2 regions of the Mesorhizobium abyssinicae genome follow, and region 2 is predicted to be linked to the other one. Evidence: riboswitches for the same ligand, from Rfam matches in the RefSeq annotation. Region 2 holds a riboswitch; the other holds the start of a gene.
What was found. A riboswitch is a leader RNA that binds a small molecule or an ion and turns the genes downstream of it on or off. The one in region 2 is predicted to bind thiamine pyrophosphate.
Positions count from the first base shown of each region.

Region 1 (3,403 bases), on a different contig from region 2:
CGCGTGCGACGAACAACGCCGGCACGACGGAAAGCAGCGTCGACAACAGCGCCTGCCACAGCGTGAAGCGCACGACGCGCAGCAGATAGGGATCGAAGGCCGAGGCGGCGCCGGAGAAATCATGCGCGCCTTCGAGGACAAGGCCGGCAAACGCCCCGCCGATCAGCAAGGCGATGGCGCCTAGCGCGGCGATGCCGGCGGTGATGCGGGGGTCAGAGCGAGGCGCGAGCTGCACGCTGCACCACCAGTCTCCGGATGGCTGGTTGGCCCGAACTCAATGAACGTCGAGTTCCTTCGCGCCCCCCTCTGTCCTGCCGGCCATCTCCCCCGCGGAGGCTCCTTTCCTCTCCCTCCGGAGGGGGGAGAGGTGGCGCCGCGAAGCGGCGACGGAGTGGGGGAACCACCTGGAAACCGCCGCAGCGGACACAGGAAAGAGGATCGCGTGCAAGCATCGTCTTGATGCGCGCCAAGGTCGACCCCCACTCCGTCGAGCTTCGCTCGCCACCTCTCCCCCGATCGACGGGGGAGAGGAAGGATGCCAAGTCATCCGAGCCGGCGCCTGTCCTCAACGGCAAAGGCTCCCTTCCGAAGATTGTGTGATCTGTCCCCCCTTGCGGGGGTGGCTTGGCGCAAGCATCGAAAAACCTACTTGCTCATCGCCGCCAGCCATTCATCCACCCAGGCCTTGCGGTTGGCGGCGACCTCTTCGGCGCTGAACAGCAAGGTCTTGGTCGGCTTGACCAGTTTGTCGAAGGCCGGATTGAGCGGATTGTCGGTCTTGCCGGCCGGGAACATCCAGTTGGTCTCGGGGATGACATCCTGGAATTTCGGGCCGGTCATGAAGGCGATGAATTTTTCGGCCAGTGGATTCTTCGCCCCTGCCGTGGTGATGCCGGCAACCTCGATCTGCAGATATTCGCCCTCCTCGAAGGACGCCGCCTGGTAGCGCTCGGTGTTTTCCGCGACCATGTGATAGGCCGGCGAGGTCGTGTAGGACAGCACCATCGGCGCTTCGCCCTTGGTGAACAGGCCATAGGCCTCGCTCCAGCCCGGCGTCACCGTCAGCACCTTGGGCTTGAGTTTGGCCCAGGCTTCCGGCGCCTTGTCCCCATAGACCGACTTCACCCAGAGCAGCAGGCCGAGGCCGGGCGTCGAGGTGCGCGGATCCTGGATGACGATCTTGTCAGTGGCGCTGCCCTCGACCAGTTCCTTCAGGCTCTTCGGCGGGACTTTCAGCTTTTCGGTGTCGTAGACGACGGCGAAATAGCCGTAGTCGAACGGCACGAACGTGTCGTCGCTCCAGTCGCCGGGGACGTTGAGGCCGGACACGCCGCCATGCGGTGCGAACAGGCCGCTCGCCTTGGCTTCCGCCGTCAGGTTGGTGTCGAGGCCGAGCACGATGTCGGCCTTGGTCGCCGCGCCTTCCAGCTTGACGCGGTTGAGCAACGCCACGCCATCGGCGACCGAGACGAATTCGAGATCGCAGCCGCATTCGGCCTCGAATTCCTTCTTCACCGCCGGGCCTGGCCCCCACTCGGCGGTGAAGCTTTCATAGGTGTAGACGGTGAGCTTGTCCTTCGCGGCCGCAGGGCCCGCGAGAAGCGAAACCAGGCCGGTGGCCAGAACAAGGTGGGATAAGAGCGTGCGCATCGGCGCCTCCTTCGTTGGTGTTGAAAGGAATTGAGGCGTCGGATGTTCCGAAACGTCTAATCCCTCCGCCGGTACAAACCGGATCAGGTTCAGCGGGTTGGCGATTGCCTCTCAGCCGGCCCGCGAAAACCCGCGTCCGGCACCCCGTTAGAGCGTTTCGACACATAGGCCCGGCCACGGCACCGCGCAAGCGGAAGTTTGCCGGGTTTCCAAGGCGCCGCTTCCGTTTCGCCGGCGAGGCTGATAAGGGCGACGCCCATGGGCACATTCACCATCCTGCTTGGCGGCGACCTCGTCCGCACGCCTAGGCTCGAGAGCCAGCTCGCCGGCGCGCGCGTCATCGCCGCCGATGGCGGCATCGGCCATGCCCGCATGCTGGGCCTGACGCCCGAGCTCTGGGTCGGCGATTTCGATTCCGTGCCGGCGGACTTGCCGCATGATCTGGCCGCCGTGCCGCGCCAGGTGTTTCCGGCCGAGAAGGACAAGACGGACGGCGAGCTGGCGATCGCTGCCGCCCTCGAGCGCGGCGCCACCGCCCTGGTGCTGGCCGGCGCCTTCGGCGGCAAGCGTGCCGACCACGCCTTCCTGCATCTGGCCCTCGCCGTCCGCCTGGCCGAGGCCGGCATCAGCGTGCTTTTGACCAGCGGCGCGCAGGAGGGCATCCCCCTTCTGCCGGGCAAGGCCGGCTTCGACTATGCCGACGGCACGCTGTTTTCAGTGCTCGGCTTTTCCGATCTTTCCGGCCTCAGCGTCACCGGCGCCAAATGGCCGCTCGACCATGTCGAGGTGGCGTTCGGCTCGTCGCTGACTATATCCAACGAGGTCAAGGGGCGGCTTGAGATCGCTCTCGGCCACGGCCGCGCGCTGCTGCTCGCTCACCCCTATCCTCTTCCTGAAAGCTGACATGGCCCCGCCTCTTCTCAATCTCGACGGGATAAGACTGACCTTCGGCGGCACGCCGCTGCTCGACGGGGCGGCACTCAGCGCATCCGCCGGGGACAAGATCGCGCTGGTCGGCCGCAACGGCTCCGGCAAGTCGACGCTGCTCAAGATCGCCGCCGGCATGATCGAGCCACAGGACGGCGAGGTGTTCCGCCAGCCTTCGGCGACGGTGCGCTACCTGCCGCAAATGCCCGACATGGATGGCTTCGCCAATGTGCGCGCCTATGTCGAGGCGGGGCTCGGGCCGGCCGACGATCCCTACCGCGCCACCTATCTGATGGAGCATCTCGGCCTCACCGGCGAGGAGCGGCCGAACGACCTGTCCGGCGGCGAGGCGCGCCGCGCCGCCCTTGCCCGCGTCATGGCGCCGGAGCCCGACATTCTGCTGCTGGACGAGCCGACCAACCATCTCGACCTGTCGGTGATCGAATGGCTGGAGGAGGAGCTTGCCCGCACCTCCTCGGCGGTGATCCTGATCTCGCACGACCGCCGCTTCCTCGAGCGCGTGTCGCGCGCCACCGTCTGGCTCGACCGCGGCCAGACCAAGCGGCTGGACAAGGGCTTTGGCCATTTCGAGGAATGGCGCGACCAGGTGCTGGAAGAGGAAGAGCGCGAGCAGCACAAGCTCGGCCGCCAGATCGTGCGCGAGGAGCACTGGCTGCGCTACGGCGTGACCGCACGGCGCAAGCGCAACATGCGACGGCTCGGCGAGTTGCAGACCATGCGCCAGCGTTTCCGCAGCCATCGCGGCGCCGAGGGCACTGCCACCCTGGTGGCCAGCGACGCCGCCGAGTCCGGCAAGCTGGTGATC
Region 1 covers NZ_JARAKC010000006.1:364,514-367,916, forward strand. Annotated here, with positions in the region: gene thiP (thiamine/thiamine pyrophosphate ABC transporter permease) at 1-235, opposite strand, end outside; gene thiB (thiamine ABC transporter substrate binding subunit) at 646-1,650, opposite strand; TPP riboswitch at 1,694-1,807, opposite strand; gene PU724_RS16670 (thiamine diphosphokinase) at 1,909-2,553, shown strand; gene PU724_RS16675 (ABC-F family ATP-binding cassette domain-containing protein) at 2,555-3,403, shown strand, end outside.
Region 1: linked by a shared signal. The riboswitch ahead of thiB (thiamine ABC transporter substrate binding subunit) and the one ahead of thiC (phosphomethylpyrimidine synthase ThiC) in region 2 are both predicted to bind thiamine pyrophosphate.

Region 2 (3,403 bases):
TGCGCAAACGCGAGGCGGCGACCGCGATCCTGCTGTTCCTCGCCTTCATGGCGCGGCCGGACAACATCGTCTTCCTAGCGATCTTCGCCGTGCTGCTCATCATCTTCCGGCAAAGGGCCTGGGGCGCGCTGGCGGGCTTTGCCGCCTCCTTCATTGCCTATTTCGCCATTTCGCACTGGGCCCAGCACCCCGGCTGGTGGCCGCATCTGTGGTTCTCCACGATCGAGCAGCACTACAACATGGACGGCTTCGAGCCGCCATTCTCGCTCGCGGCCTACCTCAAGGCCTTCGCCGCCTCGCTGCTGCGTGCGATCAACGCCAACAGTTGGGTGGGCGTCTCGGTGCTGGCGCTGGCCGGATGGTACGCGCTTGGCCGCGCCGGTTTCCGCCTCCACCGTCGCGCCGGTATCCTGCTTGCGGCGCTGGTGCTCGGCGTTCTGGCCAAGTTCACGGTGTTCCCGATCCACGACACACGCATCTATTTCCCCAACCTGCTGCCGCCCTTCCTGCTGCTTGCTGGCCCGCTGATGGCGCTATGGGCCTCGGCCGGCCAGCGTCGCGTCGCGCCGCACGTCGTTGGCGGAGACAAGCCCGGAGACACGCAATGAGTTCCGTTTCCAACCTGGCGCGCATCGCGCTCTCGTTCGGCCTTCCGGCCGGGCTGCTCGATCGCGGGCCGGCGCTGCGCGGCACGAAGTTCCTCGCCCGGGCGGCGCTGATGGCACGCTTCGGCGGCAGGCCGTTCCAGATGGTCAATGTCGGCGCCTGCGACGGCGCCCTATTCGACGACGTCACGCCCTGGCTGCACCGCATTCCAAGGGCGCGGGCGATGCTGGTCGAACCGATCCCCTACAATCAGAAGCGCCTGCGCGCCAACTATCCCGATACCGGGCGCTTCATCATCGAGCCTGTGGCGGTGACGCGGACCAGGGGGACGATCACCGTTCATACATTTGACGCCGCCGCGCTCGAAGACGGCACGCTGCCGATCGAGTTCATCGGCTGCTCGTCGGTAACCGACACCAATCTGATGTCGGGCAAGAACGCCTGGGGCGAGGCGGACGCCAACTTCAACAAGTTCGCGCCGCACCTCAAGGACATCGAGGTGCCGTCGGAGACACTGCAGACGCTGCTCGACCGCAACGGCATTGCCTATATCGACGCCTTCCTCGTCGATTGCGAGGGCGCCGACTGGATGGTGTTCGAGCAGCTCGACCTCAAGCGCTACCGTCCCGGCATGATCAAGATCGAAGTCGGCGCGCTGCCGGCGGCCGAGATCGGCCAGGTGGTGGTCAAACTGAAGACCGCTGGCTACCAGGTCGGCTTCCAGGCCGAGGACGTCTGGGCTTTCGCCTGAGTTTCGCCGACCTCCCGTCCACAAGGGCAAGTCTCTCCCGCCGCCGCGCCGGCCGAACACGGCTTGACAAAGCGGCGCCGGCCCGTCCAACCTGAGGCATTCACCAGGGGAGTCCCGGCAAGGGGCTGAGATACTGCTGGCTTTCGCGGCGCAGTGACCCGTTGAACCTGATCCAGTTCATACTGGCGTAGGGACGGTGCAAGCGCTTTGCGGGAGTCTATGCCCGAGGTCCTGTTTCGGCAGGGCGACCAAAGCGTCTTTTCATCCTTCCGGCACAGAACTGGGTCTCCAATGCATGAGCAAAGGAGCCTCAAGATGAATGCCCTTACCCCCACCGTGTCGACGGGGCCGTTGCCCGCCTCGCGCAAGATCCACAAGCAAGGCAGCCTCCACCCCCAGATCAAAGTGCCGATGCGCGAGATCTCCGTCCATCCGACGGCCGGCGAGCCGCCCGTTACCGTTTACGATCCATCCGGCGCCTATACCGACCCGGCTGTCGAAACCAACATCGAAAAGGGCCTTGCCCGGCTTCGCCAGGAATGGGTTACAGCACGCGGCGATGTCGAAGCCTATGACGGCCGCCATGTGCGTCCGGAAGACAACGGGTTCGCGACAGGCGAGCGCCTGACGCCGGAATTTCCGATCCGCAATCGTCCGCTGCGGGCGAAAGCCGGCAAGGCGGTGACCCAGCTTGCCTATGCGCGCGCCGGCATCATCACGCCCGAAATGGAGTTCGTCGCGATCCGCGAGAATCTGGGCCGCGAGGCCCTGCGCGGCAATCTCGAGCGCGACGGAGAAGCCTTCGGCGCGGCAATCCCCGACTTCGTGACGCCGGAATTCGTGCGCGACGAAGTGGCGCGCGGACGGGCGATCATTCCCGCCAACATCAATCATCCCGAGAGCGAGCCGATGATCATCGGCCGCAATTTCCTGGTCAAGATTAACGCCAATATCGGCAACTCCGCCGTCACCTCGTCGATGGCCGAAGAGGTCGAGAAGATGGTGTGGGCGATCCGCTGGGGCGCCGACACGGTGATGGACCTGTCGACGGGCCGCAACATCCACAACATCCGCGAATGGATCGTGCGCAATGCGCCGGTGCCGATCGGCACGGTGCCGCTTTACCAGGCGCTGGAAAAGGTCGGCGGCATCGCCGAGGACCTGACCTGGGAGGTCTATCGCGACACGCTGATCGAGCAGGCCGAGCAGGGCGTAGACTATTTCACCATCCACGCCGGCGTGCGGCTGCACTATATCCCGCTGACCGTCGACCGGGTGACCGGGATCGTCTCGCGCGGCGGCTCGATCATGGCCAAATGGTGCCTGCACCACCACCGCGAGAGCTTCCTCTACGAACACTTCGCCGAGATCTGCGACATCTGCCGTGCCTACGACGTGTCCTTCTCGCTCGGCGACGGGCTTCGTCCGGGCTCGATCGCCGACGCCAACGACGCCGCGCAGTTCGCCGAGCTGGAAACGCTAGGCGAGCTGACTCAGATCGCCTGGGCCAAGGACTGCCAGGTGATGATCGAGGGGCCCGGTCATGTGCCGATGCACAAGATCAAGCAGAACATGGACAAGCAGCTCGCCGTCTGCGGCGAGGCGCCGTTCTATACGCTGGGGCCGCTCACCACGGACATCGCGCCGGGCTACGATCACATCACCTCCGGCATAGGTGCTGCCATGATCGGCTGGTTCGGCACGGCAATGCTCTGCTACGTCACGCCGAAGGAACATCTCGGCCTGCCCGACCGCAATGACGTCAAGACCGGCGTGATCACCTATAAGATCGCCGCCCATGCCGCGGATCTCGCCAAGGGCCACCCTGCGGCGAAGGTCAGGGACGATGCGCTTTCCCGCGCGCGGTTCGAGTTCCGCTGGGAAGACCAGTTCAACCTGTCGCTCGACCCCGAAACGGCGCGCTCCTTCCACGACGAGACCTTGCCCAAGGAGGCGCACAAGCTGGCGCATTTCTGCTCGATGTGCGGGCCGAAATTCTGCTCCATGCGCATTTCCCACGACATCCGGGCCGAGGCACAGAAAGAA
Region 2 covers NZ_JARAKC010000004.1:25,547-28,949, forward strand. Annotated here, with positions in the region: gene PU724_RS10510 (hypothetical protein) at 1-608, shown strand, start outside; gene PU724_RS10515 (FkbM family methyltransferase) at 605-1,357, shown strand; TPP riboswitch at 1,453-1,569, shown strand; gene thiC (phosphomethylpyrimidine synthase ThiC) at 1,673-3,403, shown strand, end outside.